Regions from separate parts of the Sphingomonas sp. 67-41 genome, predicted to be linked through region 1. Evidence: riboswitches for the same ligand, from Rfam matches in the RefSeq annotation. Region 1 holds a riboswitch; the other holds the start of a gene.
The links. A riboswitch is a leader RNA that binds a small molecule or an ion and turns the genes downstream of it on or off. The one in region 1 is predicted to bind cobalamin.
Positions count from the first base shown of each region.

Region 2: linked by a shared signal. The riboswitch ahead of BGP17_RS15985 (TonB-dependent receptor plug domain-containing protein) and the one ahead of metE (5-methyltetrahydropteroyltriglutamate--homocysteine S-methyltransferase) in region 1 are both predicted to bind cobalamin.

Region 1 is NZ_MKWJ01000023.1:96,671-112,070, reverse strand. It holds gene BGP17_RS17105 (HlyD family secretion protein) at 1-410, opposite strand, end outside; gene BGP17_RS17100 (MarR family winged helix-turn-helix transcriptional regulator) at 403-849, opposite strand; gene BGP17_RS17095 (GFA family protein) at 947-1,390, shown strand; gene BGP17_RS17090 (alpha/beta fold hydrolase) at 1,371-2,135, shown strand; gene BGP17_RS17085 (M2 family metallopeptidase) at 2,197-4,032, shown strand; gene BGP17_RS17080 (SIMPL domain-containing protein) at 4,085-4,825, shown strand; gene BGP17_RS17075 (hypothetical protein) at 4,861-4,992, opposite strand; gene BGP17_RS17070 (AMP nucleosidase) at 5,086-6,531, opposite strand; gene BGP17_RS17065 (hypothetical protein) at 6,631-6,885, opposite strand; gene BGP17_RS17060 (peroxiredoxin) at 6,963-7,445, opposite strand; gene BGP17_RS17055 (YqgE/AlgH family protein) at 7,548-8,108, shown strand; gene BGP17_RS17050 (hypothetical protein) at 8,149-8,694, opposite strand; gene BGP17_RS17045 (acyl-CoA thioesterase) at 8,754-9,497, opposite strand; gene metE (5-methyltetrahydropteroyltriglutamate--homocysteine S-methyltransferase) at 9,497-11,797, opposite strand; cobalamin riboswitch at 11,907-12,102, opposite strand; gene ahcY (adenosylhomocysteinase) at 12,244-13,644, shown strand; gene BGP17_RS17030 (TonB-dependent receptor plug domain-containing protein) at 13,882-15,400, shown strand, end outside.
Region 2 is NZ_MKWJ01000022.1:1,026,531-1,041,930, reverse strand. It holds gene BGP17_RS16000 (FecCD family ABC transporter permease) at 1-826, shown strand, start outside; gene BGP17_RS15995 (ABC transporter ATP-binding protein) at 820-1,593, shown strand; gene BGP17_RS15990 (phytanoyl-CoA dioxygenase family protein) at 1,590-2,285, shown strand; cobalamin riboswitch at 2,284-2,467, shown strand; gene BGP17_RS15985 (TonB-dependent receptor plug domain-containing protein) at 2,612-4,567, shown strand; gene BGP17_RS15980 (hypothetical protein) at 4,582-5,118, shown strand; gene BGP17_RS15975 (DUF1636 domain-containing protein) at 5,118-5,525, shown strand; gene cobT (nicotinate-nucleotide--dimethylbenzimidazole phosphoribosyltransferase) at 5,522-6,535, shown strand; gene BGP17_RS15965 (histidine phosphatase family protein) at 6,532-7,086, shown strand; gene BGP17_RS15960 (adenosylcobinamide-GDP ribazoletransferase) at 7,083-7,802, shown strand; gene BGP17_RS15955 (aminotransferase class I/II-fold pyridoxal phosphate-dependent enzyme) at 7,799-8,764, shown strand; gene cbiB (adenosylcobinamide-phosphate synthase CbiB) at 8,757-9,695, shown strand; gene BGP17_RS15945 (cobyric acid synthase) at 9,683-11,140, shown strand; gene cobU (bifunctional adenosylcobinamide kinase/adenosylcobinamide-phosphate guanylyltransferase) at 11,137-11,643, shown strand; gene BGP17_RS15935 (hypothetical protein) at 11,711-12,679, shown strand; gene BGP17_RS15930 (LytR/AlgR family response regulator transcription factor) at 12,673-14,064, opposite strand; gene BGP17_RS15925 (serine hydrolase domain-containing protein) at 14,191-15,267, shown strand; gene BGP17_RS15920 (EF-hand domain-containing protein) at 15,313-15,400, opposite strand, start outside.

The DNA of each region.
Region 1 (15,400 bases):
TAGCTCACCTCGTCGGTATTGAGCTGCACCTGCGCGGCGGCGATCGCGGCCTGGGCCTGGGACACGGCGATCCGATAGGGCTCGGGGTCGATCCGGAAGAGCAGGTCGCCGGCCTTGACCGTCTGGTTCTCCTTCACGCCCACTTCGACGATGCGGCCCGCCACATCGGTCGAGACCGAGCTCTTGTCCTGCTGGACATAGGCATTGTCGGTCGAGACGCTGTTGCCGCCGGTGAAGTAGAAATAACCCATGATCGCCAGCAGGATGGCCGGCACGCCGAACATCAGCAGCGGGCGCAGCAGGCTGCGCTTCGGCCTGGCCGCGGGCGCCTCGGGCACGGTCGTGCCTTCGGTCGGGATGGTGATCTTGGTCTCTTCGGACTTTTCGATCTTCGGATCTGCATCAGCCATTTGCGGCCTCGTTGCCCTCTTGAACGGTGGTCAGGTTCGCGCGGAGCCCCTCGAGCGCCGCAATCAGTTCCTCGCGCTGCCGGGTGCTGAACCCCTGGAGCGTCTCTTCGATCAGATCGGCCGCGAGCACATGGAGCTCGTCGAGCACCGGCGCGGCCTTGTCGGTCAGGTGGATACGCCAGGCGCGGCGATCGGCGGGATCGCGGCGGCGCTCGACAAAGCCGGCCTCCTCGAGCCGGTCGATCATCCGGCAGGCGGTGATCGGCTCGACCTCGAGCGCCTCGGCGAGCTGGCCCTGGTTGAGGCCGGGGCTGCGCGAGAGGATCTTGAGCACGCGCCACTGCGCCACGCTCGCACCGCTCGTGCGCGCCCGCTCGTCGAAACGGCGGCGCAACAGGCGCGAGACATCGCTAAGAAGGAAACCCAGACTCTCGGTCATGCGCGGCACATAATAAGCATACTCATAGATTTCAATCGGCAACGCGATTGCATTGTGCGGCGCACCCATTGCAACGAACGAAACAGGAGGGCGAGCCATGGCAGAGGAAATGACCGGCGGATGCCAGTGCGGGCGGGTACGCTATGTGGCGCGGGTGGCGGACGACGAGGCCTATCTCTGCCATTGCCGGATGTGCCAGCGCGCCACCGGCGGCGTCTCGATCGCGTTCAAGAACCTGAAAAAGGCCGATGTGCGCTGGGAGCGGGCACCCGATCGCTACGCCTCGTCGCCGATCGCCGTGCGCGGTTTCTGCGCTACGTGCGGCACGCCGCTCAGCTTCGAATTCCCCGACAGCGCCAATATGGACCTGACGGTGGGCAGCTTCGACGCGCCGCACCGCTTCCGCCCGGTCCATCATTTCGGCGTGGAGAGCATGCACGAGCAGTGGCTCGACACGACCGGCCTCACTCGATACCGGACCGACGACAATCCCCAACTCGTCAAGCGCTGGATGGACTCCGTTGGCAAACTTCCCGACTGAAACGCACCGCTTCCCGAGCTTCGACGGCGTCGAGCTCGCCTGGACCGAAATGGGGCAGGGGCGGGATGCGATGCTGATCCATGGCTATGCCTCCACGGCGGAAGTCAACTGGATCAAATATGGCCATGCCGCGAAGCTGGCGGAGAAGGGCTTCCGGGTGATCATGCCCGATCTGCGCGGCCATGGACTGAGCGCGGCGCCGCACGACGCGGCCAGCTATCCGCCCGACGTGACGATGCGCGACGCGCTCGCGCTGGTCGCGCATCTGGGTCTCGTCGATTACGATCTGGGCGGCTATTCGCTCGGCGCGCGCACCACGGTGCGGATGATCGTCGACGGCGGCGCCACGCCGCGCAGGGTGATGCTGGCCGGCATGGGGCTGGCGGGCATCGTCGCCGCTTCGCGCACCGGCACCTATTTCCGCCGCGTGCTCACCAATCTCGGCGGCTTCGAACGCGGCTCGAGCGAGTGGCTGACCGAGGCCTTCCTCAAGACCACCAAGGCCGATCCCGCCGCGCTGCTGCCGATCCTCGACACCTTCGTCGACACGCAGGAGGAGCATCTGGCGCGGCTCACCGAGGAGACGCTGGTCGTCGCCGGCGCCGAGGACGATCACAACGGCTCGGCGCACGAACTGGCGGACATGCTGCCGCACGCCACCTTCGTGGAGATCCCCGGCAATCATATGAGCGCGGTCACCCGGCCCGAGCTGGGGCGCGCGATCGCCGATTTCTTCGCGGCTTGACCGGCTGGCGGGGCGCGCGCATCGTCTCCGCCATCCAGAAAATCCGAGGGGAATTCCGTACATGATCCGCACCGGCATCTCGATGCTCGCGCTCGCCTCGCTGCTCGCCGCCGCGCCGCTGGGCGCGCGCGACCGCGACGGCGAAGCCGCCCAGGCCGCGCCCACCGCCGCCGACGCCAAGGCCTTCGTCGCCGATGCCGAGGCCAAGCTCTTTGCCCAGGGCGTCGTCGCCTCGCGCGCCGAATGGGTCTACGAGACCTATATCACCCCCGACACCGAGGCGCTGACCGCGCGCGAAGGCGCGGCGCTCACCAAGCTGCAGGTCGATCTGGCGCTGGGCGCGGCGAAGTTCGCCAATGTCGCCGGGCTCGACTATGACACCAGCCGCAAGCTCGGCATGCTCCGCAACAAGATCGTGCTGCCCGCCCCGGTCCGTGCCGGCGCGGCGGACGAGCTGGCGGCGCTCTCGGCCAAGATCACCGGCATGTACGGGGCGGGCAAGGGCATGCTGAACGGCAAGCCGATCAACGGCTCCGACATCGAGGCCGCGATGGGCGAGGAGCGCGATCCCGCCAGGCTCAAGGAGATGTGGGTCAGCTGGAACGACAATGTCGGCGCGCCGATGCGCCCCGATTACGCCAAGCTGGTCGGCATCGCCAATGAAGGCGCCAAGGGCCTGGGCTATGCCGATGTCGGGGCGATGTGGCGCTCGGGCTACGACATGGATCCCGACGCCTTCGCGGCGATGACCGACAAGATCTGGAACGACCTCAAGCCGCTCTACGTCGCGCTGCACACCTATGTGCGCCACAAGCTCAACGAGAAATATGGTGAAGCGGTCCAGCCCGCCAAGGGCCCGATCCGCGCCGATCTGCTCGGCAACATGTGGGCCCAGGAATGGGGCAATATCTACGACATCGTCGCCCCGGCGGGATCGGGCAGCGTCGGCTATGACGTGGGCGAGCTGCTCAAGGCCAAGGGCTATGACTCGCACAAGATGGTGAAGGCGGGCGAGGGCTTCTACTCCTCGCTCGGTTTCAAGGAACTGCCCGCAAGCTTCTGGGAACGCTCGCAGTTCGTGAAGCCGGCGGATCGCGAAGTGGTGTGCCATGCCTCGGCCTGGGACATCGACAATGTCGACGACCTGCGCATCAAGATGTGCATCAAGGTCAATGCCGACGACTTCGTGACCATCCATCACGAACTCGGCCACAATTATTATCAGCGCGCCTACAACCAGCAGCCGGCGCTGTATCTCGACGGCGCGAACGACGGCTTCCACGAAGCGATCGGCGACTTCATCGCGCTGTCGATCACGCCCGATTACCTTGTGCAGATCGGCCTGCTCGACAAGGGCCAGGTGCCGAGCGCCGACAAGGACACCGGCCTGCTGCTCCGCCAGGCGATGGACAAGGTGGCGTTCCTGCCCTTCGGCCTGCTGGTCGACAAGTGGCGCTGGGGCGTGTTCTCGGGCCAGATCCCGACGAATGGCTATCAGGCCGGCTGGGACAAGCTGCGCCTGCAATATCAGGGCATCGTGCCGCCGGTGGCGCGCGACGAGACCAGGTTCGATCCGGGCGCCAAGTTCCACATCCCGGCGACCACCCCCTATACCCGCTATTTCCTGGCGCGGGTGCTGCAGTTCCAGTTCTACAAGGCGGCGTGCGACCAGGCGGGCTGGAAGGGCCCGCTCCATCGCTGCTCCTTCTACGGGAACAAGGAAGTGGGCGCGAAGCTCGACAAGATGCTCCAGATGGGCGCCTCCAAGCCCTGGCCGGACGCGCTGCAGGAATTCACCGGCACGCGCGAGATCTCGGGCAAGGCGATGGCGGAATATTTCGCGCCGCTGAAGAAGTGGCTCGATCAGCAGAACAAGGGCCAGCCGCAGGGGTGGTGATCTTCGGGGGCGGGCCGCAGGGCCTGCCCCCTTTGCATAGGGAGGTCCGTAAATGCTCAGATATGCAGTTGCTCTCGCCATGATCGCGCTGCCCCAGGCGGCAATGGCCCAGTCGGCGCCGGCGGACGGGCCGGTGACAGTGGAGATCGTCGCCGCGGGCGAGGCCAAGGTGCCCGCCAATCGCTTTCGCTTCTCGGTGAAGGTCGCGGGGAAGGGGGCGGACGACAAGGCGGCGGAAGCGGCGCTCGCCGCGAACCGCGCCAGGCTGGTCCAGGCGCTCGCCGCGAAGGGCATTCGCGAGGGGCAGCCGCTGGAGGGCGCCGGCGCCAATCCGCTCGCCAGCCTCGTCGGCGCCTTTACCGGGCATGGCAAGCCCAGCTTTGCGCTCGACACTGCCGATGGGAATGAAAAGCCGCAGTCGACGGCGACCGAGACGGTCTTCTTCGATGCGCCCACTCGTGCCGCGGCGACCGCTGCAAGCCCCGTCGCCGAGGCCAATGGCGGGAAGATGGCCGATGAAGTGATTGCGCTGCTCGACGATTATGTAGGGCCGACGCGCCAGGCCAAGGCCGATGCCCTCGCCAAGGCCCGTGCCGAAGCGGCCGCCTATGCCACCACGCTGGGCCTGCGCCGCTCCACGATCGCACGGATCAGCGAGAAGCAGGACATGGTCGCCGGCTCGATGAGCTTCTTCCTGCAGCTCATCGGCATGTTCGCCGGCAAGCAGGGCGCGGCGTCGGACACGGTGACGGTGAACGCCAACCTGTCGGTGGAGTTCCAGCTGAGCCGCTGACCCTTTCGTGCCGCCGTGACCTGACCGCTGAAAGCTCAGCCCGGCGGATCGCTGTCGGGGATCATGCTCTCGTCGGCGATCTGCGCGTCCCATTCGGCCGAGCTGTCGGTGCCGTCGGGCTGGTGCGCGCGGGGCGGTTCTTCCTGCGTTTCCTCGGGATCGATCATCGCGCGTCTCCTCAAAAGGCTCAACGCACCGACAATAGCACAGGTCGCTTCCCTATCCGTCATCCCGGCCTGCGCCGGGACGATGGGCGCGGCTCATCGGAACGGCGGCTCGTTGAACGCGCGCAGCTTGCGCGAGTGGAGGCGGGGCCCCTCGCGGCGCAACTCCTCGCAAGTCTCGATGCCGATCTTCAGATGCTCCGCGATGGCGCGCTCGTAGAAGCGATTGGCCTGGCCGGGCAGCTTCAGCTCGCCGTGCAGCGGCTTGTCCGAGACGCAGAGGAGCGTGCCATAGGGCACGCGGAACCGGTAACCCTGCGCCGCCAGGGTCGCCGATTCCATGTCGATGCCCACCGCGCGGCTCAGCGAGAAGCGCAGCGCCGACTTGGAATAGCGCAGTTCCCAGTTGCGGTCGTCGGTGGTGACGATGGTGCCGGTGCGCAGCCGCTGCTTGAGCTCCTCGCCGGATTGGCCCGAGACCGTCTCGGCGGCGCGGGCGAGGGCCAGCTGCACTTCGGCGATCGCCGGGATCGGGATTTCGGGCGGCAGCACGTCGTCCATGATGTGGTCGTCGCGCAGATAGGCATGGGCGAGGACATAGTCGCCGATCCGCTGACTGGGGCGCAGGCCGCCGCAATGGCCGATCATCAGCCACGCCTCGGGGCGCAGCACCGCCAGATGGTCGGTGATTGTCTTGGCGTTGGACGGGCCGACGCCGATGTTGACCAGGGTGATGCCCGATCCGTCCGCGGCCATCAGGTGATAGGCGGGCATCTGGTGGCGCCGCCAGGCCGAGGTGTCGTTCAGCAGCCGGTCGGTATCGTCCCCGGCCTCGACCAGGATGCCGCCCGCGCCCGAGACGCCGGTGAAGCGGCTCCCCTCGCCCAGCTGGTCCACGGCCCAGCGGACGAACTCGTCGACATAGCGGTGATAGTTGGTGAACAGGATGTACTGCTGGAAATGCTCGACCGGGGTGCCGGTATAGTGGCGCAGCCGGGCCAGCGAGAAATCTGTGCGCAGCGCGTCGAACAGCGCGAGCGGGCGGGTGTCGTCGGTCGACAGCCACAGCCCGTCGGCGATCTCGTCGCCGATATGCGCCAGTTCGGTCGCGGGGAAGTGGCGGCCCAGCTCGGTGACCGAGATCTGGTCCATGTTGGCGATGTGGCCGGGATCGAGGACATAGGGGAAGGGGATCTCCTGCCGCCCGGTGACGGCATGGACCTCGACGTCATAATCCTCGATCAGCAGGGTCAGCTGCTCGGTAAGGTAGCGGCTGAACATCGCCGGGCGGGTGACCGAGATGCGATACTCGCCTTCCTCGACCAGCCGGCCGAACGAGCGGCGCGGGGCAGGGCGGCCGCGCTCCTCGCCGCCGCGATAGACGAGGCGCAGCTCGGGATAGGCGAAGCTGCCATCGGTCCGGTCCTCCGGATTCGGCGGCGTGCCGTCGTTGATGTAGCGGTTCAGGGCAGCCTTGAGGCGATCGACCGAGGCGTTGTAGAGGCGCTCGAGATCGGCGACGATATCGGAAGCTTGAGTCATCTTCGAGGGCTAGAGCGCAAAGATGACGCTGGCAAGACCATGGGCCGGAACAAGTCCCGGCCCGGGCCCGGCCCTCCCCATAGGGGAGGGAAATTTTTCCTATTCCTTCGCCTTGGCGGGCGCCGGTTCCTTGTCGCCGCCCAGCTGGGTGGCGGCATAGGCGGCGCCGCCCACCGCGGCGGCGACTCCGGCGGCGATGCCGGCCGCGGCGATCGGATGTTCCTTCACCGCGGCGACAGTGGCGTCCACCGCATCGCCGATCGCTTCCTGCGCCTGGGCAAGGAAGCTCTTCGCTTCTTGCTTGGCTTCCTCGATCGTCTCGGGAAGTGCGTTGGCAGTTTCGGTATCGGCCATGTCGGTCCCTTTCTGAAAAGCTCGCCGGATCAACTCCGGCGAGCCCTTCGCGGTTCCGTTACGCCGTCATGTCCGGATCACAGCCTTCCGAGCAGATATTCGGCCGAGCTGACCTCGAACTGGCCCGGCGCCTCGACATGGAGCTGCTCGACCACGCCGTCGTTCACCAGCATCGAGAAGCGCTGGCCGCGCGTGCCCATGCCGAACTTCGCGCCGTCCATGGTGAGATCCAGCGCCTTGGGGAAGTCGCCATTGCCGTCGGCGAGCATCGTCACCTTGCCGGCCACGCCGCTCGCCTGGCCCCAGGCGCCCATCACGAACGCGTCGTTGACGGCGGTGCAGGCGATCTCGTCCACGCCCTTCGCCTTGATCTCCTCGGCCTTCTCCACGAAGCCGGGCAGGTGCTTGGCCGAGCAGGTGGGCGTGAAGGCACCCGGCACCGAGAAGAGCGCGACCTTGCGGCCGGCGAAGAAATCGTCCGAGCTGGTCTGCTCGGGGCCGCCCTCGGTAACCTTGACGAAATTTACGCTGGGAATGCGGTCGCCAACCTGGATGGTCATTCTACTCTCCTCGGGAATGATGAGTCGCATGTCCCAATCGGCTCCCCGGCCATGATTTTCAAGCGTGGCGGAGCCGAAACGGTGCGGCTACGTTGATCGGCCATGGACTCGACGCGCTTCCTCACTGGCCAGTTTCTCCTCGCGATGCCCGGCATCGGCGACCCCCGCTTCGAACGCGCGGTGATCGCGGTGTGCGCGCACGATGTGGAGGGCGCCCTCGGCATCGGCATCGGCGACACGATCGACGGGCTGACGCTGCACGATCTGCTGGATCAGTTCGAGATCGAGCCCGGCGTCGCGCCCGACACGCCGGTGCATTTCGGCGGCCCGGTCGAGCCGCGCCGCGGCTTCGTGCTCCACTCGCCCGACTGGGGCGGGCAGGACACGATCGACGTGGGCGGCCGCTGGTCGCTTTCCGGCACGATCGATGTGCTGCGCGCGATCGCGGAGGGGACGGGGCCGTCCCGGTGGCTGGTCGCGCTGGGCTATGCCGGCTGGGGCGAGGGCCAGCTCGACAGCGAGATGGCGCGTCATGGCTGGTTCAACACCGTCGGTACGCCCGACCTGATCTACGACATCGATGCCGAGGACCGCTGGACGGTTGCCTTTGCCGGGGCGGGCATCGATCCGCGGCTGCTGGCGAACAGCGCGGGCACGGCCTGAGACACGGGGCAGGGGACGAGCTGAAGACGGCGTGCCGGGATCAGTGCGTCGGGCCGGGTTCCGGCTCGTCGTCGCCACGAACGTAGACCTTGCCCTCCAGCATCTTGATGCGGATCAGCGTGTCCTTGTGCGGCGCGGTGCAGAAGCTGGAGGTGCCGCTGATCTCGGTCTTCTCATGCGTCTCGCGATGCCGGAGCACGAAGCGCACGGGCAGGGTGCAGGTATCGGCGTTGCCCGTCTTGAAGCGCAGCGTCGCCTTGCTCGGCCAGAGCGGCTGGGCGAACTGGTTGTGGCTCCAGTGCACGCTCTGCCCCGGCTTGGCCGAGTCGAGGTAGAAGCCGATCACGTCATAGCCGCTGGTATCGTTGACGATCAGCACGCAGCCAAGGTTCCAGCAATTGTCCCGGACTTGCGTGCTGGCGCCGCGCATGATCGTCATCATCGACTGGGCGGCCTCGAAGGACATGCCGCGCGGCGGGATCGCGCCGGCGCTGTCCACATCCTGGGCGACGCCACCGTCCTGGGCGGCGGCGGGCTGGGCAACGGCAATGGCGAGCAGCGACGCGAAGGCGATGAACCGGAACATGGGCTTGGCTCGCATGATGGTTGGACGCCGGCGCATTCTGCCTTGCCCCGGGCGCTTCGTCACTTGCCAAAATGCGCGGGAGCCGTGGCGACCATCACGAATTCGGCCGAAGCCGCGCGGCGCCGCGCGGCGCTGAGCAGGTCCTCGGCCCATAGCTCCACCCGCACGCGCCGCGACCGATTGCCGCGCATGATGATGCGGGCGGCAAGCTCCACCATTTCGCCCTCGTGGATCGGCGTCGCGAAGTCGACGCGGTCGGAGGCGGCCATCACCATCACTTTCCGCGTGTCGCGCGTGGAGGCGATGAAGGCGGCCTTGCCGAGCATGCGCAGCGCGTCGCCGCCGAACAGCGTGCCGTAATGGTTGGTCTGGGGCGGGAACACCATGTCGGCCATCACCAGCACGCCCTCCGGTTCGGCTTCGGAGCCGGTCGGGGACGGGGCGAGGGGCGGCAAGCGGGTTGCCGCTCCCCCGCGCGCCACCAGCGTGAAGCGGCCGCGCGTGCACAGCCGCCGCTCCCCGCTGAGCAGCGCCTCGGCGACCAGCTCGACCTCGATATCGAGCGAGCGGGTGCCGACGCGGACCACGCGGCCCGCCGCCTCGATCAGCTCGCCCTTCAGCGCGGGGGCGGCGAAGTCGATCCTCTCGGAGGCGGCGGTGACGAAGGGCGCCCGGCCATGGCGCGAGGCGGCGAGGAACGCCACCTTGTCCATGTGCGCGAGCGCCACGCCGCCGAACAGCGTGCCATGGTGGTTGGTGTCGCCCGGGAACACCATGTCGATGAGGCGGACGACACCCGCCATCAGGCCGGCTCCGCCACGCGCACGCGAAGCTCCCGCGCCGCGGAGACCATGGCGTCGATCGCCGGCTTCACTTCCTCCCATTTGCGGGTCTTCAGGCCGCAATCGGGGTTCACCCACAGCTGCTCGGGCGCGAGGTGCGCCTGGGCCAGCTGCATCAGCCGGACGATCTCGTCGACCGAGGGCACGCGCGGCGCATGGATGTCGTAGACGCCGGGCCCGATCGCACTCGGATAGCGATAGGCGGCGAAGCCTTCGAGCAGCTCCATCTGCGAGCGCGCGGTCTCGATCGAGATCACGTCGGTATCCATCGCACCGATCGCCGGCAGGATGTCGTTGAACTCCGAATAGCACATGTGCGTATGGATCTGGGTTGCATCGCCCACGCCCGCGGCCGAGAGGCGGAAGCAATCCACCGCCCAGTCGAGATAGGCCTGCCAGTCGCGCTTGCGCAGCGGCAGGCCTTCGCGCAGCGCCGCCTCGTCGATCTGGATCGCCTTGCAGCCGGCTCTTTCGAGATCGACTACCTCGTCGCGGATCGCCAGCGCGATCTGGGCGCAGGAGGCCGAGCGCGGCTGGTCGTCGCGCACGAAGCTCCAGTTGAGGATCGTGACGGGGCCGGTGAGCATGCCCTTCATCGGCCTGGCGGTGAGGCCCTGGGCATAGCGCCACCACTCGACGGTCATCGGCTTCGGCCGCGAGACGTCGCCGAACAGGATCGGCGGGCGCACGCAGCGCGAGCCATAGCTCTGGACCCAGCCGTTCACCGTGAAGGCGAAGCCCGCGAGCTGCTCGCCGAAATACTGGACCATGTCGTTGCGCTCGAACTCGCCGTGCACGAGCATGTCGAGCCCCGCTTCCTCCTGCCAGCGGACGGTGCGTTCGGTCTCTTCGCGCAGGAACCGTTCGTACGCGGCATCGCCGAGGTTGCCGCGATTATGCTCCGCGCGGGCATGGCGCACCTCGGCGGTCTGCGGGAAGGAGCCGATCGTCGTGGTGGGAAAGGGCGGCAGCGCGAGGATCCCGGCCTGCACCGCGGCGCGCGCCGCATAGGGCGATTGGCGGCTGCGCATCGCCTCGGTGATCGATGCGGTGCGGGCGGCGACCAGCGGATCGTGGATGCGCGGCGAGACCTTGCGCGCTGCCGCGGCCCGGCCGGAAGCGGCGAGCTTCTCCGCCACCCAGTCGCGGCCGCCGTTCAGCGCGTCCTTCAGCGTCACCAGTTCGTCGATCTTCTGCGCCGCGAAGGCGAGCCATTGCTTGATCTCGTCGTCGAGCTTCGGCTCGAGCGCGAGGTCGACGGGCACGTGGAGCAGCGAGCAGGAGGGCGCGAGGACGATGTCGCGCGTGGCCGCGACCGGCTCGATCCGGTCGAGCAGCTTCTCCAGGTCGGCGCGCCAGATGTTGCGGCCGTCGATCACTCCCAGCGAGAGCAGCAACCCCTTGGGCGCGGCGACGAGGACCTTGTCGAACTGGTCCGACGCGCGCACCAGATCGACGTGCAATCCCGCGACGGGCAGGTTCACCGCCAGCGTGAGATTGTCCTCCAGCGCGCCGAAATAGGTGGCGAGCATGATCTTGAGGCCGAGGCGCGGCAGCTTGGCATAGACGCGGGTGATCGCGGCGCGCTGGCGCTCGTCCAGGTCGAGCGCGAGGATCGGCTCGTCGATCTGCACCCATTCGGCGCCGGCATGGGCGAGCTGGGTGAGCACCGCCGAATAGAGGCCGAGCACTTCGTCGAGAAAATCGAAGGGATCGACGTCGCGGCCCTTGGCGAGGCTGAGCCAGGTGACGGGGCCGAGCAACACCGGCCGTGTCTCGTAGCCGAGCGCCTTGGCCTCGCGATATTCGTCGACGATCTTGGAGGAGGAGAGGGCGAGCTTCTGTCCCGCCGCCAGTTCGGGCACCATATAATGATAGTTGGTGTCGAACCACTTGGTCATTTCCTGCGCGGTATGGCCATGGCCGTGCGCGCAGCCCGCGCTCTCGCCCGTCGTCCCGCGCGCCATCGCGAAATAGGTGGCGAGGTCGGCCGTGCCCGCCGCGACGCCGTAGCGCTCGGGAATGGCGCCCAGCATCAGGCTGGTGTCGAGCACGTGATCGTAGAAGGAGAAATCGTTGCTCGGCAGCCAATCGGCACCGAGCGCGGCCTGGCGGGCCCAGGCCGCGGCACGCAGGCCCGCGGCGGCTTCGAGAAGCTCCGCCTCGGTGGACTTGCCGCTCCAGAATTTCTCGAGCGCGAACTTGAGCTCGCGCCGCGGGCCGATCCGCGGAAAGCCGAGCGTGGCAACAGTGACGGTCATGGTCTTCATACCCCGATGAAGGACGGGGGAGACCGGCTTGGACACAGGCATGCGCGGACGGTCGCCCGGCCGCGGCATGCAAGCGGCCAGACCGGGCACCCCGCCGGTGGACGTTATCGCGTCAAAGGCAGGTCTCCTGGCTCGCGGGTCAGCGCGGACGATCCGTCTTCCCAGGGCGGTGAGGCCCCAGTGACTCGCTTGGATCGCCGCTCGCCGCTTACAGTTGCGGGGGCAGCGCCGGACTTGCACCGGCTTCCCGTCTTAGCTTCCGGGCAAGCCGGAAGAACCTCGACGCCCCAAGCATCCGCTTGTCGAAGCTCCGCGTCAAGCATCATATAAAGATATCTTTATATTTGGAATTGCACCTGCCCGGCGAAGCGGCTAGGGCGCCCCCATCGCGGCCGGCGATTCCCGGCGCGCAATCGATTCACATCTGGAGACAGCTCGTGGCTACCGTGCTCGACAAGGATTACGTCGTTAAGGACATCACTCTGGCGGATTTCGGCCGCGCCGAGATCAACATCGCCGAGACCGAGATGCCCGGCCTGATGGCGCTCCGCGCGGAGTTCGGCGCGTCGCAGCCGCTCAAGGGCGCGCGCATCACCGGCTCGCTCCACATGACCATCCAGACCGCCGTGCTGATCGAGACGCTGACCGCGCTCGGCGCGCAGGTCCGCTGGGCGACCTGCAACATCTTCTCGACGCAGGACCATGCCGCCGCCGCCATCGCCGCCACCGGCGTGCCGGTGTTCGCTGTGAAGGGCGAGAGCCTGGCCGAATATTGGGACTATGTCGGCTCGATCTTCGACTGGGGCGACGAGACCTGCAACATGATCCTCGACGACGGCGGCGACGCGACGATGTTCGCGCTGTGGGGCGCCAAGCTCGAGGCGGGCCAGTCGTTCGGCGAGCCGGAGAATGACGAGGAAGTCGAGATGCAGCGCGCGGTGAAGGAATTCATCAAGCGCAAGCCGGGCTACCTCACCGAGACGGTGAAGAACATCAAGGGCGTCTCGGAAGAGACCACCACCGGCGTGCACCGCCTCTATCACATCGCCAAGAAGGGCGAGCTGCCGTTCCCGGCGATCAACGTCAACGACAGCGTCACCAAGTCGAAGTTCGACAACCTCTATGGCTGCAAGGAATCGCTGGTCGACGCGATCCGCCGCGGCACCGACGTGATGCTGGCCGGCAAGGTCGCCACCGTCGCCGGCTTCGGCGACGTGGGCAAGGGCTCGGCCGCGTCGCTGCGCAACGGCGGGGCGCGCGTGCTCGTCACCGAGATCGATCCGATCTGCGCGCTGCAGGCGGCGATGGAAGGCTATGAAGTCGTCACGATGGAAGAGGCGGTCACCCGCTCGGACATCTTCGTCACCGCCACCGGCAATGCCGACGTGATCACCGCCGAGCACATGGCCGGCATGAAGAACATGGCGATCGTCTGCAACATCGGCCATTTCGACAGCGAGATCCAGATCTCGGGCCTGTCGAACTACAAGTGGACCGAAGTGAAGCCGCAGGTCGACCTGGTCGAGTTCCCGGACGGCAAGCAGATCATCATCCTGTCGAAGGGCCGCCTGGTGAACCTGGGCAACGCGACCGGCCACCCGTCGTTCGTGATGTCGTCGTCGTTCACCAACCAGACGCTGGCCCAGATCGAGCTGTGGACCAAGTCGGACACCTACAAGAACGACGTGTACGTCCTGCCTAAGCATCTCGACGAGAAGGTGGCCGAACTGCACCTCGAGAAGCTGGGCGTGAAGCTCACCAAGCTCTCGAAGAAGCAGGCCGATTACATCGGCGTGCCGGTCGAGGGGCCGTTCAAGCCGGATCACTATCGCTACTGATCCCGCCGCGCGATCGCGCAGGAGCCGGAACGGGCCGCGTTCCCCATTGGGGGAGCGCGGCCCGTTTCGTTAACATCTCCGTTACTGTAACATTGTTGTAATTATGCAACGCGCCGAGAGAAAGCGTTGTGGACCCGCAACTAACCCACGGTTTCCTACGTCCTGCTCCTGCTTCGGACAAAGGCTAGCAACAATCGATTCCGAGGACGGGAAAGTCTTTTGCTAAAGGGATGTAGCATGCGTCGTTTTCTCTCCCCCCAGTACGACCGCCTTTCGCTGACCGCGTCTGCCGCGGTTCTTGCTCTCGCTTTGGTCGCCACGCCTGCGGTCGCGCAGACTGCCGACCAGACCCCGGCGCCCGCCGATACGCAGGACGATCAGCCTGCCGCTTCCGAGGGCACGATCGTGGTGACCGGCTCGCGCATCGCGCGCCCGGAGTTCGACACCGTGCAGCCGACCCAGGTGGTCGGCGCTGCCCAGATCGAATCCCGCGGCTACACCAATGTCGGCCAGGCGCTGCGTGAAATTCCGTCCTTCGGACCTCCGGGCAACAGCGCGGTCGGCGCGCAGTCGTCGTTCGGCCCGGCGCAGACCTTTGTCGACTTTTTCGGCCTCGGCACGCAGCGCACGCTCGTGCTGGTCAACGGCCGCCGCTTCGTCTCGTCGAACACCGCGAGCATCTTCGGCCCGGTCTCGCCGGGCAGCCAGGTCGACCTGAACAACATCCCGACCACGCTGGTCCAGCGTATCGAGACCGTCGCCATCGGCGGTGCGCCGATCTACGGCTCGGACGCGATCGCGGGCACCGTCAACATCATCCTCAAGAAGGATTATGAGGGCCTGGAGATCGGCGGCCAGTACGGCATCTCGCAGGAAGGCGATGCTCCCGAGGCGCGCATCAACGTCCTGGCCGGCAAGAACTTCGCCGGCGGCCGCGGCAACATCGTGATCGCAGCCGAGTACAACAAGACCACCGGCTTCACCTCGGCCGACCGGGCGATCACCGCGGCGGGCAATTTCTTCGGCACGCCGCCGGCCTCGCTGGGTTCGCCGTATCAGCGCCTGCTCTATCCGTCGCAGCGCTACACCGCCTTCACCGCGGGCGGCGTGCCGTTCAGCGATGACGACTATCTCGCCTCGCGCTCGGGCATCCGCGACGGCAATGGCCAGCTGCTCCAGTTCGGTCCCAATGGCCGCCTCGTCCCGCTCAATCTCGGCACCGTGATGCGCCAGGGCTATATCAGCAGCGGCGGCAACGGCTTCGACCTGCCGGCGCAGAGCAACCTGCTTACGAGCTCGGAGCGCTACCTGGTCAATGCGCAGGTCAACTATGAGCTGACCGACCATATCCGCGCCTTCGGCGAGGCCTGGTATTCGCACAACAAGGGCGTCAACCTGATCGACCAGCCCAACTACAACACCGCGCTGTTCGATGCCGCCGGCACGCCTGACGGCAATCTGCTGCTGTCGATCAACAACCCGTTCCTGAACCCTGCCGACCGCGCGACCATCGCGGCGAACCTGCCGGCGGGCGCCACCCAATTCTATGTCGGGCGTGCGCTTTCCGACCTGACCACCGGCCGCGCCGAGGCGAATGTCGAGACCTATCGCTTCGTCGGCGGCTTCGCGGGCGACTTCTCGCTCGGCAGCCGCCAGTTCCAGTGGGAAGTGTCGGCGAACTACGGCCGTTCGCAGACCGTCGGCAAGAACTACGAGATCGTCAACGACAACTTCTTCAACGCGCTCGACGCGGTGC
Region 2 (15,400 bases), on a different contig from region 1:
CCTGCCGCGCATGCTGCTGGGCCTGGGCGTGGGCGCGATGCTCGGCCTGGCCGGCGCCGCGCTGCAGGGCTATCTGCGCAACCCGCTCGCCGAGCCTTCGGTGCTGGGCACGTCCAACGCCGCGTCGCTCGGCGCGGTCGCCGCGCTCTATTTCGGGCTGGCCGCGCTGCACCCGGTGGTGCTGCCGGTGCTGGCGGTGCTGGGCGCGCTGCTCTCGCTGGCCGGCCTGTCGGCGCTGGCCGGCCGCTCGGAGAGCCCGCTCACCCTGATCCTCGCCGGCATCGCGATCGCCACCCTGGCCACGGCCGGCGTCAGCCTGGCGCTCAATCTTTCGCCCAATCCCTTCGCGGCGATGGAGATCATGACCTGGCTGCTCGGCAGCCTGGAGAACCGCTCGTTCGAGCATGTCTGGATCGCCTATCCCTGCATCGCCATCGGCGGGCTGCTGCTGCTCTGGGACGGCCGCGCGCTCGATGCGCTGACCTTGGGCGAGGACGGCGCGCAGGCGCTCGGCGTCGATCTGCGGCGCACGCGCATCCGGCTGCTGCTCGGCACCGCGATCGGCGTGGGCGGCGCGGTGGCCGTGTCGGGCGCGATCGGGTTCATCGGGCTGATCGTGCCGCACCTGGTCCGCCCGCTCACCGATCGCAGCCCCTCGGCGATCCTCATCCCCTCGGCGATCGGCGGCGCGGCGCTGCTCACCTTCGCCGATGTCGCGGTGCGGCTGATCGACACCCGGAACGAACTGAAGCTCGGCGTCGTCACGGCCTTTCTCGGCGTGCCGGTCTTCCTGATCCACCTGATGCGGGAGCGCCGGCTATGGTGAGCATAAGCCTCGAACAGGTCGGCGTATCGCTCGGCCGCCGCACTGTGGTGCGGAACGCCAGCGCCACCTTCCGGGCCGGCGCCCTTGCCGGCATCGTCGGCCCCAACGGCGCCGGCAAGTCGACGCTTGCCCGCGCGATGCTGGCGCTGGTGCCCCATATCGGGCGCATCCTGGTCGACGATGCGGAAGTCGCGACGATGCCGCGCGCCGAACTCGCCCGCCGCGTCGCCTATCTGCCGCAGGGCCAGACCCTGCACTGGCCGCTCACCGTCGAGCGGCTGGTCGAGCTCGGCCGGCTGCCGCATCTCGCCCCGATGTCGCGGATCGGCGATGCCGACGGTGCCGCGATCGAACGGGCGATCGAACGCGCCGATATCGCCGCTCTGCGCGACCGTGTCGCCACCGAGCTTTCGGGCGGCGAGCGCGCCCGCGTCCTGCTCGCCCGCGCGCTGGCGGTGGAGGCCCCCGCGCTGATCGCCGACGAGCCGCTCGCCAGCCTCGACCCCGGCCACCAGATCGACGTGATGGAACTGCTCCATGGCGAGGCCCGCGCCGGCGCGCTGGTGATCGCGGTGCTGCACGACCTCACCATGGCCGCGCGCTATTGCGACCGGCTGGTACTGATCGACCGGGGCACTATCGTCGCCGACGGAACGCCCGCCGAAGTGCTGACCCCGGCCAATCTCAAGTCGGTCTACGGCATCGACGCGCGCGTCGAGCTGGCCGGCGACTGGCCGACGGTCACGGCCCTGGGCCGCAGCCGGTGAGCGACGACGCGGCCTTCTACCGCGACCAGGGCCATGTCGCGCTGCCGCTGTTCGATCCCGCCCTGGTGGAGGCCGCCCAGGCCGACATCGCCGAGCATATCGACCGGCTCTCGCATGCCATGTACCTGCCCTTCGACAGGAGCTGCCCCGACGCGCCGCTCGCGGAGCGGCTCGACCGCATCTACGCGCACGACCGCAGCCAGGCGAACCTGCTGCGCGTGGCGATCTGCACCGATGCGCATCGCGGGCCCCGCCTCCAGGCAATCGCCAACGATCCGCGCCTGCGTGCCGAAGCCGAGCGGATCGGCGAGCGCGCGCTGGCCGGCCAGGTCGTCCGCGTCCGCGCCAGCATCGCGAGCTTTCCCGAGCATCGCCACGCCTGGCACAGCGACGTCGCCCGCGACGACGGCGTCGCCTGCGGCCAGGTCTGGACCACTGCCTGGATTCCGCTCTGCGATGCCGGCCCCGGCAATGGCGGGCTGGAGATCATCCCCGGCCGCCAGCCCGCCCCGCTCGCCAGCCAGACCGACAACGGCCTCAGGATCACCGAGGAAGCGATCGCCGGCCTGCCGCGCCTCCAGCCCGAATGCCCGGCCGGCACCGTGCTGTTCCTCGATCGCTTCACGCCGCACCGCACCCTGCCCGCCGACAGGGCGCGCTTCGCGCTTGTCGTCTGGATGAAGGCCGCCTAAGGCCACCCGCGCGACAGGTTCCCCGGAGACGGGGATGAAAAGGGAACGGGACAATCCCGGCTGCCCCTGCAACTGTAAGCGGCGAGCCATCGGCCTCATGCCATTGGGTGTTGCACCCGAGAAGGCGGCCGGACCGGCAACGACCCGCGAGCCAGGAGACCTGCCCGTCGCGGTCGTCTTTCGTGCGGACAGGGTGTGCCGGGCGGACGGGGGTGAACCCGAGCGACGACAAGGTTGGCCGCGTGCGTGCGCGGACGATGTCGTTCGCCCCTGGCGGCAGCGGCGTCGGCCTTGCACGGATGCGGCGTCGTCATGGGTTGCACGCAATGAAGTCCGTTCTCCGTTTCTCCGCCTCGCTCCTCGCCCTGGCCGCCGCGCCCGCGGCCTTCGCCCAGCAGGCCCCCGCGCCCGATGCGGCGGCGGCCGAGGACAGCGACCAGATCACCGTCACCGCCACCCGCGCGCCGGTGAACATCGACCAGGTCCCCGCCTCGATCACCGTGCTAGACAAGGCGGCGATCGACCGCAGCCAGGATATCGGCGCGACCGAGCTGCTGCTCCGCACGCCCGGCATCAGCGTCTCGCGCAACGGCGGCTATGGCACCTCCACGTCGCTGCGCATCCGCGGCGCCGAGGCCGATCAGACCGTGGTGGTGATCGACGGGGTGAAGCTCAACGATCCGGCGGCCACCGGCGGCGGCTACAACTTCGCCAACCTGCTGGTCGGCGACGCGTCGCGCATCGAAGTGCTGCGCGGGCCGCAATCGATCCTGTGGGGCAGCCAGGCGATCGGCGGCGTGGTCAACATCGTCACCGCCGCGCCGGAGAAGCCGCTGGAAGGCAGCTTCGACATCGAGGCCGGATCGCGCGAGACGGTGAGCGCCCGCGCCGCGATCGGCGGCCGCACCGGGCCGCTCAGCTGGCGCGTCGGCGGCCAGAGCTTCACCACCGCCGGCATCTCGGCGATCGCCCCGGCGTTCGGCGGCAAGGAAACCGACGGCTATACCAACCGCAGCGCCACCGGCCGCGCCGAGCTGGCGCTGGCGAGCAACCTCAGCGTCGAGGTGCGCGGCTATTATTCGAACGGCCGCACCGAGATCGACGCGACCACCGGCGACAGCAGCGACTATTCGCTGAACGAGGAGTTCGTCGGCTATGCTGGCGTGAACCTCGCCCTGCTCGGCGGCCGGCTGCGCAACCGCTTCGCCTATGCCTATACCGACACCGATCGCGACAGCTACGGCCCCACCCGCGCCCGCCCGCTGAGCTTCGAATCCAACGGCCGCAACCAGCGGCTGGAATATCAGGGCAGCTTCGCCTTCACCAAGCGCGTCTCGGCGGTATTCGGGCTGGAGAACGAGAATTCGAAGTTCCGCAGCCGCTCGCCCGCGGCTTCGCTCGCCACGCCGCTCCCGGCCTTCGCGCGCGGCAATGCCGAGATCACCAGCGCCTATGCCCAGCTGAGCGTCGAGCCGATCGACGGCCTCACCCTCAATGGCGGCATCCGCTACGACGATCACAACCGCTTCGGCGGCCAGACCCTGTTCGCGGCAGGCGGCGTGTGGCGCCTGTCGACCGGCACGATCCTGCGCGCCAGCTATGGCGAAGGCTTCAAGGCGCCGACGCTCTACCAGCAGTTCAGCGAATATGGGAACACGGCACTCGATCCCGAGCGGGCCAAGGGCTGGGAGGCCGGTGTCGAGCAGCAGCTGTTCGGCCGCAAGCTGACCTTCGGCGCGACCTATTTCGAGCGCACCACCACCAGCCAGATCATCTTCAACAGCTGCACCGCGACTTCGACCGTGCCGCTCTGCTTCGTGCCGGGCACCACCACGCGCCGCTCGGGCTATTATTCGAACGTCTCGCGCGCCGAGGCGCACGGCATCGAGGCCGCGGGAGCCCTCAAGCTGGGCGGCCTCACGCTCGACGGCAATTATAGCTGGATCGTCGCCGAGGACCGCTCGCCGGGCACCGCGAATTTCGGCAAGTGGCTGCCGCGCCGTCCGCAGAACAGCGCCAACGGCTCGATCAGCTACGCCTTCCCCTTCGGCCTCACCACTGGCGCCGCGATCCGCTGGTCGGGCCACAGCTTCGACAATGCGGCCAACACGACGCGGCTCGACGGCTACACCCTGGTCGACCTGCGCGCCGAGCTGAAGGCCGGCGACAATCTCAGCGTGTTCGCCCGCGCCGAGAACCTGTTCGACGAGACCTACATGACCGCCTATCGCTACGGCACGCTGGGCCGCAGCATCTATGCCGGCATTCGCGGGCGCTTCTGATGGGAGAAGACAATATGACGCAGGCACGCGCCTCCACCTTGTGGATCATGCTGCTCACCCTGGCGAGCATGGCGACCAGCTTCGCCCTTGCCTGCACGGCTCCGGTCGCGGCGCTCGCCGCGCTGGCGGCGGTGCACATGCGCCGGCGCGACGGGATCGCGCTGGCGCTCGCCGCCTGGGGCGCCAATCAGGCGGTGGGCTTCCTCTTCCTCCATTATCCGCACGACCCGAAGACGCTCCTGTGGGGCGTCGGGCTGGGTACCGCGGCGGCGGGGTCGGCGATCGGTGCCTATGCGGCGCTCGCCCGGCTGCGGGTGCGGTCGACCGCCGCCGGGCTCGCCATCGCCTATGTCGCGGCGTTCGTGGCGGGGAAGCTGGTGACCCTGTGCTGGGCGGCGGTGCTCGGCGGCGTCGCGATCACGCTCCATCCCGGCTATTCGCTCGACCAGTTCCTGCGCAACGGCGCGATCCTGATCGGGCTCTACGCCTTCTACCACCTCCTGCGCGCGCTCGGCATGCCCGCACCGCGGCAGAAGCTCGCCGCCGCCTGATGCTGAAGCGCGTCGCGGACGGCCCGGCGGTCGTCGCCTGCAACACCTGTCGCCACTCCGCCGATGCCCGCGAGGATGGCGACGGCGTGCGCGGCGGCGCCCGGCTGGTCGCGGCGCTGCGCAAGGTGCAGGCGAGCGACGCGCGCTATGCCGGTGTCGCGGTCCAGGAGATGCCCTGCCTGTTCGCCTGCACCGATTTCTGCACCGTCCATCTGCGCGCGCCCGGCAAGATGGGCTATGTCCTCGGCCGGTTCGCGCCGGACGAGGACAGCGCGCGCGCCATTCTCGACTATGCCGTGCACCATGCGGCGAGCGAACATGGCCGGGTGCCCTTCCAGCAATGGCCGGAAGGCGTCAAAGGGCATTTCGTCACGCGCACCCCACCACCTGGATACGTCGCCGAATGACCTTTGCCTCGCCCGCCGATTTCCGCGCCGCGCTTGCCGATCTCCGCGGCCCCGATCAGGGCGCCATCGCCGCCGCCCGTGCCCGCCAGGCCGAACTGACCAAGCCGGTCGGCTCGCTCGGCCGGCTCGAGGACATCGCGCTCTTCCTCGCCGGCTGGCAGGGCACCGCCCGGCCGCGGATCGCCCGCGCCCGTGCCGCGATCTTCGCCGGCAATCACGGCGTGACCGTGCACGGCGTCAGCGCCTTCCCGGCGAGCGTGACCGCGCAGATGGTCGCCAATTTCGAGGCCGGCGGCGCGGCGATCAACGCGCTGTCGGGCGCGGCGGGGCTGGAGCTGGTGGTGACCGCGCTCGATCTCGACAAGCCCACGGCCGACTTCACGATTGGCCCCGCGATGACCGAGGCCGAATGCCTCGCCGCGCTGAATGCCGGCGCCGCGGCGGTGGCCGGGGATCTCGACCTGCTCACCATCGGCGAGATGGGCATCGGCAACTCGACCGCCGCCGCCGCGCTCTGCCTGCGCAGCTTCGGCGGCACGGCGGCGGACTGGATCGGCCCCGGCACCGGCGTGGATGCGGAGGGGATCGCGCGCAAGACGGCGGTGGTCGAGCGCGCCCTCGCCTGCCACCTCGATGCACCCGCCGACGCGTTCGAGACGCTGCGCCGCGTGGGCGGGCGCGAGATCGCCGCGATTGCCGGCGCCGTGCTGCGAGCGCGCCGGCTCGGCATCCCGGTGGTGCTCGACGGGTTCATCGGCAGCGCGGCGGTCGCGCCGCTCGCCGCCGACAATGCGGCGATCGCCGCGCATTGCATCGCCGGCCATGTCTCGGCCGAGCCCGGCCATGCCCGTCTGCTCGCCCGGCTCGGGCTGGAGCCGCTGCTGGCACTCGGCATGCGGCTGGGCGAGGGCAGCGGCGCGGCGGTGGCAGTCGGCGTGATCCGCGCCGCGCTGGCCGCGCACGACCAGATGGCGACCTTCGCCGAAGCGCAGGTATCCGGATCGCTGTGACCAGCTTCGCGCTCCATCTGCTGCGCCACGGCGCACCCGTCCTGCCCGGGCGGCTGATGGGGCATACCGATGGCGAACCGACGGCCGAGGGCATCGCGGCGTGCGCGGCACAGGCGGCGGATCTGGGCGCGGCGCATCTCGTGAGCTCGGACCTGCTCCGTGCCCGCGCGGCGGCCGAAGCGATCGGAACGCCGATCCTGGACCCGCGCTGGCGCGAGCTGGACTTCGGCGCATGGGACGGGCTGGCGCCGGACCGGGTCGATCCCGACGCGCTCGCCGGCTTCTGGGCGGACCCCGATGCCAATCCGCCGCCCGGCGGCGAGCGCTGGTCGGAACTGGTCGCCCGCGTCTCCGCGGCGCTGGGCGCGCTGGCGCCCGCACCCACGGTCGTCGTCACCCATGGCGGGGCCATCCGCGCCGCGCTGCATCTGCTGTGCGGCTTCGAACAGCACCAGCTCTGGGCGCTCGACCTGCCCTATGGCGTGCTGGTCTCGTTGCGCGTGTGGCCGGGCGCGCGGCCGACCGCCCAGATCATGGGCCTCTATCCGTGAAGGGGCTGATCGTCGCGATCCAGTTCCTCACCAGACTGCCGACGCCGCGGATCGCGGTGAGCGGCGCGGAATTCGCCGCCTCGATGCGCTGGTTCCCGGCAGTGGGGCTGATCGTGGGAGCGATCGTCGCGGCCGGATGCCGGGCCGGCGCGGAGGTCGATCCGTGGACGGCCGCGCTTGCGGGACTGGTGCTCTGGGTGGCAGTCACCGGCGCGCTGCATCTCGACGGGCTCGGTGACATCGCCGATGCCTGCGGGGCCGCGCACAAGGATCGCGACCGCGTCCTGGCGGTGCTCGCCGACCCCCATCTCGGCAGCTTCGGCGCGGTGGCGATCGGGCTGCAACTGCTCGCCAAGCTGCTGCTGCTGCACGCGCTGGTCGCAAGCAGCGCCTATGCCGCCATTGCCCTGATCCCGTTCGCGGCGCGCATCGGGCCCCTGTTCTGGACGCGCTGGCTGCCCGATCTGCACGCCGGCCTCGCCGCGCGGTTTCGCGACGCGGTGCGCCCGATGGACCTGGCGATCTGGACGCTGGCGCTGCTCGCCGCCGCCTGGTTCTCGCCCAGCCTGCTCGCCACCCCGCTGCTGCTGTTCGGCTGGGCCGCATGGCTGTGGCGCAAGCTCGGCGGCATCTCGGGCGACGGCCATGGCGGCGGGATCGAAGCGACCGAGACCGGCCTGCTCCTCGCGGCGCTGCTCGTGGCACGGTTCGCATGAGCGGCTGGACCTGGCATGGCGGCGGGATCGAAGCCGCGCGGCGGCACTTCGGCGGGAGCGGCTGGCTCGACCTGTCGACGGGCATCAACCCCCATCCCTGGCCCGGCGCCGATGCAGTGGCGATCGACTGGCGGCGCCTGCCCGAACGCCAGGAACTCGCCGAACTCGAAACCGCGGCCGCCGCATATTTCGGCCTGGACCCCCGCCATGTCTGCGCCGTGCCGGGCACCGAGATCGGGCTGCGACTGGCCGGCAGGTTGCTCGGGGGGGCGGCACAGTTCGCCGCCCCCAGCTATCGCACCCATGGCGAGATGATCGCGAACGCCGCGCCGACCGATCTCGACGACGCGGATGACGGCACGCTGATCCTCGCCAATCCGAACAATCCCGACGGGCGCGTTCTTGCCCCGGCGCTGCTGGGCGCGCTGCTCGGCCGGCGCACCGACGACGCATGGCTGCTGCTCGACGAGGCCTTTGCCGATGTCGATCCGGCGCTGAGCCTGGCCGGCCGGATCGGCGACGCACACCGCCTGGTGATCTTCCGCTCCTTCGGCAAGTTCTTCGGCCTGGCCGGCGTGCGGCTGGGCTTCGTGCTCGGGCCTGCCCCGCTCCTCGATGCGCTCCGGGCGGCGCTCGGCGCCTGGCCGGTCTCCGCCGCCGCCATCGCCATCGGCACCGCCGCCTATCGCGACCGCGCCTGGATCGACGGGATGCGCGGGCAGCTCCCCGCCCAGGCCGCCGCGCTCGACACGGTGCTGCGCGAGGCGGGCCACCGCCCGGCCGGCGCCTGTCCGCTCTTTCGCCTGATCGAGGTGGCGGACGGCATGGCGCTGTTCGAGCGGCTGGCACGCCGCGCGATCCTCACCCGTCCCTTTGCCGATCGGCCGCACTGGCTGCGCATCGGCCTGCCACCCGACGAAGCCGGCCGCGCACGGCTCGCGGCGGCGTTGGCCGATGGCTGAGCCGATCGCCCTTGCCGCGCTCATGCTCGACGCCGCGCTGGGCTGGCCGGACGCGCTCTATCGCCGGATCGGCCATCCCGTCGGCCTGTTCGCGCAGATCATCGGCGCGTGCGAAGCGCGGTGGAACCGGCCCGAGCGCAGCTTCGGCACCCGGCGCGCGCTGGGCATCCTCGCCTTGCTGCTGCTGATCGCGCTCGTCGGCGGCGCCGGCTGGATCGCCCAGCAGCTGCTCCTGCGGCATCTCGGCCCCTGGGGCTGGCCCGCGGTCGCGGCGCTCGCCTGGCCCGCGCTCGCCCAGCACAGCCTGTTCGATCATGTCCGCCCCGTCGCCCGGGCGCTGGCCCAGGGCGACCTGTCCGCCGCGCGCACGGCAGTGGGCAGGATCGTGGGCCGCGACACCGCGATGCTCGACGAAGCCGGGGTGTCGCGCGCCGCGATCGAGAGCCTGGCCGAAAGCTTCTGCGACGGCGTGGTCGCGCCCGCCTTCTGGCTGCTGCTGCTCGGCCTGCCCGGAGTGTGGACCTACAAGGCGATCAACACCGCGGACTCGATGATCGGCCATCGCGAGCCGCGCTGGCGGGCGTTCGGCTGGGCCGCGGCGCGCGCCGACGACCTGCTCAACCTGGTTCCCGCGCGGCTTTCCGGCCTGCTGCTCTGCCTTGCCGGCCCTGGCGGCTGGCGGATCCTGTGGCGCGACGCCGGCAACCATGCCTCCCCCAATGCCGGCTGGCCCGAAGCGGCGATGGCCGGTGGACTGGGGCTGCGCCTTGCCGGCCCGATCGCCTATGACGGCGTGATGCACGACAAGCCCTGGATCGGCGACGGCCGCGATGACGCGGACAGCGGGGACATCCGCCGCGCGCTGCGCATCTATGTCCGTGCCTGCCTGCTGCTCTGGCTCGTCGCGGGAGGCATGGCATGGGCGCTCTGATGCTGCAGGGCACCGGCTCGGACGTGGGCAAATCGGTGCTGGTCGCCGGGCTCTGCCGCGCCTTCGCCAATCGCGGACTCGCCGTGCGCCCGTTCAAGCCGCAGAACATGTCGAACAACGCCGCGGTGACGGCGGACGGCGGCGAGATCGGCCGCGCCCAGGCATTGCAGGCGATCGCCTGCCGCGTGGAACCGCATAGCGACATGAACCCGGTGCTGCTCAAGCCCCAGGCCGATCGCACCTCGCAGCTGATCGTGCAGGGCCGGGTGCGCGGCACGCTCGGCTCCGGCAATTTCCGCGAAGCGCGCGGCAGCCTGATCGCCGAAGTGCTGGCGAGCTACCGCCGGCTCCGGGCGGAATGCGACCTGGTGGTGGTCGAGGGCGCCGGCTCCCCGGCCGAGATCAACCTGCGCGCCGGCGACATCGCGAACATGGGTTTCGCCCGCGCCGCCGGGGTGCCGGTAGTGCTGGTCGGCGACATCGACCGGGGCGGCGTGATCGCGGCGATCGTCGGCACCCGCGCGGTGATCGAGCCCGAGGACGCGGCGATGATCCGCGGCTTCCTGATCAACAAGTTCCGCGGCGATCCGGCACTGTTCGAGGACGGCTATCGCGCGATCGAGGAACGGTCCGGCTGGCCGGGCTTCGGCGTGGTGCCCTGGCTGGCCGCCGCCGTTCGCCTGCCCAGCGAGGATGCAGTGGTGCTGGATCGCGGCGCGCCGCGCGGCGGAGGGCGCAGGCTGGTCGCGTGCCCGATCCTGCCGCGCATCGCCAATTTCGACGATCTCGATCCCCTGAAGCTGGAGCCGGGCGTGGAACTGGCGATGGTGCCGCCCGGCACGCCGATTCCGGGGGATGCGGCGCTGATCGTGCTGCCCGGTTCCAAGGCGACGATCGCCGATCTCGCCTTCCTGCGCGCCCAGGGCTGGGACATCGACATCCACGCCCATCATCGCCGCGGCGGCGCCGTGCTCGGGCTGTGCGGCGGCTACCAGATGCTCGGGCGCAGCGTTGCCGATCCGCTGGGGATCGAGGGGCCGCCGGGGCAGGTCGAAGGGCTCGGCCTGCTCGATGTCGCGACCAGCCTCGCGCCCGGCAAGATGCTGCGCCAGGTGGCGGGCGTCGCACTCGGCGCACCCGTCCATGGGTATGAGATGCACATGGGCGAGACGACCGGCCCGGACACGGCGCGCCCCTTTGCGCTGCTCGACGGGATCGGCCCCGAAGGCGCGATCAGCCGCGACGGTTCGGTGATGGGCAGCTATCTCCACGGGCTGCTGGCCGCGCCCGAAGCGCGCGGCACGCTGCTCGCCCGGATCGGCGTGGCCGGGTCGGGCCGCGACCATGCGGCGGACGTCGATGCCGCGCTCGACCAGATCGCCGCCGAACTCGAATGCCATGTCGATGTCGATGGCTTGCTGCAACTGGCCCGGGGGACTTCATGACCAGGCTGTTCGTCCTCGGCGGCGCCCGCTCGGGCAAGAGCCGCTATGCCCAGCAGCGCGCCGAGGCGCTGCCCGGCCGCCACGTCTTCGTCGCCACCGCCGAAGCCTGGGACGCGGAAATGGTGGAGCGCATCGCCCGGCACCGCGCCGATCGCGACGCGCGCTGGGAGACGGTGGATGCACCGCGCGACCTGTCCGCCGCGCTCGATGCCGCGAGCGGCACCGGGGCGGTGGTGCTGGTCGACTGCCTCACGCTCTGGGTCAGCAACCTGCTGCTCGCCGATGCCGATATCGAGCAGGCGACGGCCGGGCTCCGCGCGGCCATTGCGCGCTTCGACGGCCGGCTGATCCTCGTCGCCAACGAAACCGGCCTCGGCATCGTGCCGGACAATGCGCTGGCACGCCGCTTCCGCGATGCGGCGGGGCGAGTCAACCAGGCGGTCGCGGCGGTGGCCGAGGAAGTGACGTTCATCGTCGCCGGCCTGCCGATGCGGGTCAAATAGCCCGTTCGGAGCGTTGGAGCCCCCGGGATGGCATGATAATCGCGGAAGCGCAGTTCGGGAGTGCAACATGGGAGTGCCGGTCAAGATCCTGCTCCAGACCACGATCCCCATGATCGCGGACGATTGGAACATCACGCGTTTCTCGATGCTACGCGAACACCTGGCCGGGCTGGCCGGCGAGGACGGCATGCCCATCTTCGAAGTGACCGCGCGCAACCGCACCGCCCCCGGCGCGCCCGATCCGGTGCTCTCCACGCTCGACCGGTCCGACTATGCGGCGCTCTGGCTGTTCGCGGTCGATACCGGCGACGGGCTCACCGCCGAGGATTGCGCGGCGATCGGCCGCTTCCGCCGGAGCGGGCGCGGCCTGTTGGTGACGCGCGACCATATGGATCTGGGCTGCTCGGTCTGCTCGCTGGGCGGCGTGGGCGCGGCGCATTTCTTCCACAGCCACAATCCCGATCCCGAGCAAGACCGCCGCGTCGACGACGATCGCGAGACCGGCGACATCCGGTGGCCCAATTATCATTCGGGCGCGAACGGCGATTTCCAGGAGATCGCGATCCTCGGCGACGTCCATCCGGTACTGCGCGACCCGGATGCGGCGGGCGGGCTGATCCGCTTCCTGCCCGCGCATCCGCACGAGGGCGCGGTCGGCGCGCCGGCGGACGATCCTTCGGCACGGGTGGTGGCGATGGGCACCAGCAAGGCCAGCGGGCGCGCGTTCAACATCGCCATCGCCTTCGAGCCTTCGGAACAGGGCGGCCCGGCCTGGGCGGAATCGACCTTCCACCATTTCGCCGACTATAATTGGGATCCCGCCCGCGGCTGCCCCAGCTTCGTCGCCGAAGCGCCCGGCCAGGGTCTTGCCGCTTCGCCCGAGGCGCAGGCCTCGGTCCGCAACTATGCGCGCAACCTGGCCTTGTGGCTGGCCGGCCGCCTGCCCATCGACGAACGGGCCCGGCAGCGCGACCGCGAGCTGGACGAGGCGCTGAAGGAAACCTTTCCGGCCAGCGACCCGCCTGCGATCTACTGATCGCGCCAGGCCGCCAGCGCCGCGCGATAGGTGCGGCCGACCGGGATCGAACTCCCGTCGATCAGTTCGATCGGCCCGCCCCGGTGCAGCGCCGCGACGCTTGCGCCGTTGACGGCATGGCTGCGGTGCACGCGTATCAGATGCGGTGCCGCCATCCGCACCAGCGCACCGAGATTGACGGTGACGAGCAGGTCGCGCCCGTCGGCGAGATGGACGCGGCAATAATCGTCCTCGGCCTGCGCGCGCAGCAGGTCGCCGCTCGCGATGCGATGCTGCACATTGCCGTGCGGCAGCGTCACATAGGCCGGTACGGCTGGCGCCGGCATCGGTGCTTCCACCGGGACCGCGCGCCTGGGGAACGCGACGGCGGCAAGGAAGGCCGCGGCCAGCAGGTAATAGCCGGAATCCAGAAAGCCCGGCACGAGCGACGACCAGAGCAGCGCCAGCCCATAGCCGCCCAGCAGCACCCGCATCCGCCCCCGCCCGAGTGCCGCGCCCGCCACCGCGGCGCCCGCGCCGGCACGCAGCGCCCAGAGCGCCTTCGCATCCCAGGCCGGCAGCAACCATGCCCCGCCCACCGCCAGCGCCGTGGCCGACAGCAGCAGCAGCCGCGCCCGCCGCTCCACCAGCGCGCCGGCCAGCCATGCCAGCAGCAGCGCGCCGATCCCCGCGAGCAGCGCCACCACGAAGAGCCGGGTCACCTGCCAGGGATAGGCATAGGTCAGCATCAGCTTCGACGCCTCGGCCACCGCCTGCGCCAGCACGACGCCGCCCAGCAGCGCGGCCACGCGCCCGGTTCCGGCGAACAGCTGGAGCAGCAGGGCCGCCGCCAGCAGCCCCAGGGCGATCAGCGTCGGCAGATAGGCGCGCAGCACGCTGCGCAGCGGCTCCTGCGGCGGGCCGACCGCGAGCCGGTGCACCGGCCGGCCGACCGGCACCCAGCGATGATGCGCGGAGAACCGCACCTCGACCAGATTGTCCCCCGCGCGCAGCCGTTCCCAGGGCACCGGGAAGCTCGCGGTGAACCTGCCGGGCACTTCGCGCGCGCGATCCGGGCCGACTCGGCCGTTGACGCCGATCACCGCGCCGTTCCACCGCACCTCGGCACTCGCCATCGCCGTCACGTCGACCGCCAGCGCCTCCTCCCGCCGCGGATCGGCGATCCGCACCACGCGCCGCATCACCGTGACCGGCGCGGCGAGCGACGCGCCGGTCGGCTCGCCCCAGCCGCACGCGGCATTCGAGGGACAGATCCACCATGCCGGCGCCCTCGGCTGCGGGGCCGGCACGGGCCGGGGCCACGCCGCGATCCCAAGCGCGGCCAGCCCGGCAAGGAGCAGGAACGACGCGATCAGCGATGCGGGGACGCGTTCACCGACCGCCACGAACGCTCACCGATTGGCGGTGGCGATCCGGCGGAGCCGATCGCAGGAGTGGATGGAACGCCCCATGGCGCGTTCCTGACGTTCGCGCCGGGATCGCGCAAGGGGCCCCCAAGGGAGAATCGAGAAGTGGAGCATATCGATCGCCGCATGCTGATGGCCGGCATGATCCTGCTGCCCGTCACTGCCCGCGCCGCGCGTCTCGGGAGCGGTGCGGAGCAGGCCGGGCTCGACGCACTGGTGCGCAAATGGGCGAACGAGCAGGGCTTCAGGGGCCTGGTCGCGCTCGGCCGCAAGGGACACGCAACCGCGAGCAGCGCCCAGGGCTTCGCCAATGTCGAGATGCGCCTGCCGTTCGATCTCGACGTGCCGATGGCCATCGCCTCGATCTCCAAGCGGATCACGGCGGTGGCGGTGATGCGGCTCGTCGAGCGCGGCCAGTTGGCGCTCGACACCCCGATCGCCCGCTATCTTCCCGCCTATCGCAAGGATATCGGCGCGCAGGTGACGCTGCGCCACCTGCTCTCGAACAGCAGCGGCATCCCCAACCAGTTCGGCGCCGTGGTGCGCGCCCGGCCCGAGCTCTTCGGCAAGGACATGCCCGCCGGCGAGGCGGTTTCCCTCTTCGCCTCCGGCGATCTCGTGTTCGCGCCCGGTACGCGCTTCGACTATGCGCTGACCAACTGGATCCTCGTGCTGGCGATCCTCGAAACGGTGTCCGGCGCACGATTCCCGGATCTCGTCCGCAACCTGGTCACCGCGCCGCTCCGCCTGGGCGCCACGCGCCTCGAGCAGCTCGGCGATTCCATGTCCTACCGCACGCTCGATCCGCCCACCGTCTGGGCCTCCCCCACGGCCGATTATCTTGCGGCCGGCGGCGGCTTCTGCGGCACGGGCCGCGACCTGATGCGGTTCGCCCATCGGGTCTATGGCACGTCCTTCCTCACCGCCGATTCGCGCCACGCGCTGACGACAATCGAAGTGGCGTCCGATCATTATGCGCTCGGCGGCCGCGTCCGCGAGGTGACGATCGCGGGGAAGGCCGTGCGCTGCGCCTGGGATACCGGCAATCGCGCGGGCTATCGCTCGGTGCTCGGCCACCGGCTCGACGGCAAGGGCACGGTGGTGGTGCTCAACAACACCGGCTATTCGCAGAAGACGATGGACGAAGTCGCCGAAGCGGCGCTCCGCCTTCAGGCCGGATAGGCCGGCGCCTTCCCCCGGCCCATGTCGCCGGGGGAAGGCGCAGGATCACGGCGCTTCGTCGGCGTCGATCACGCCATTGTGGTTGGCATCGGCCTTGTCGAACTTGGCGAGATCCTCCGCCGCCAGCTCCGCG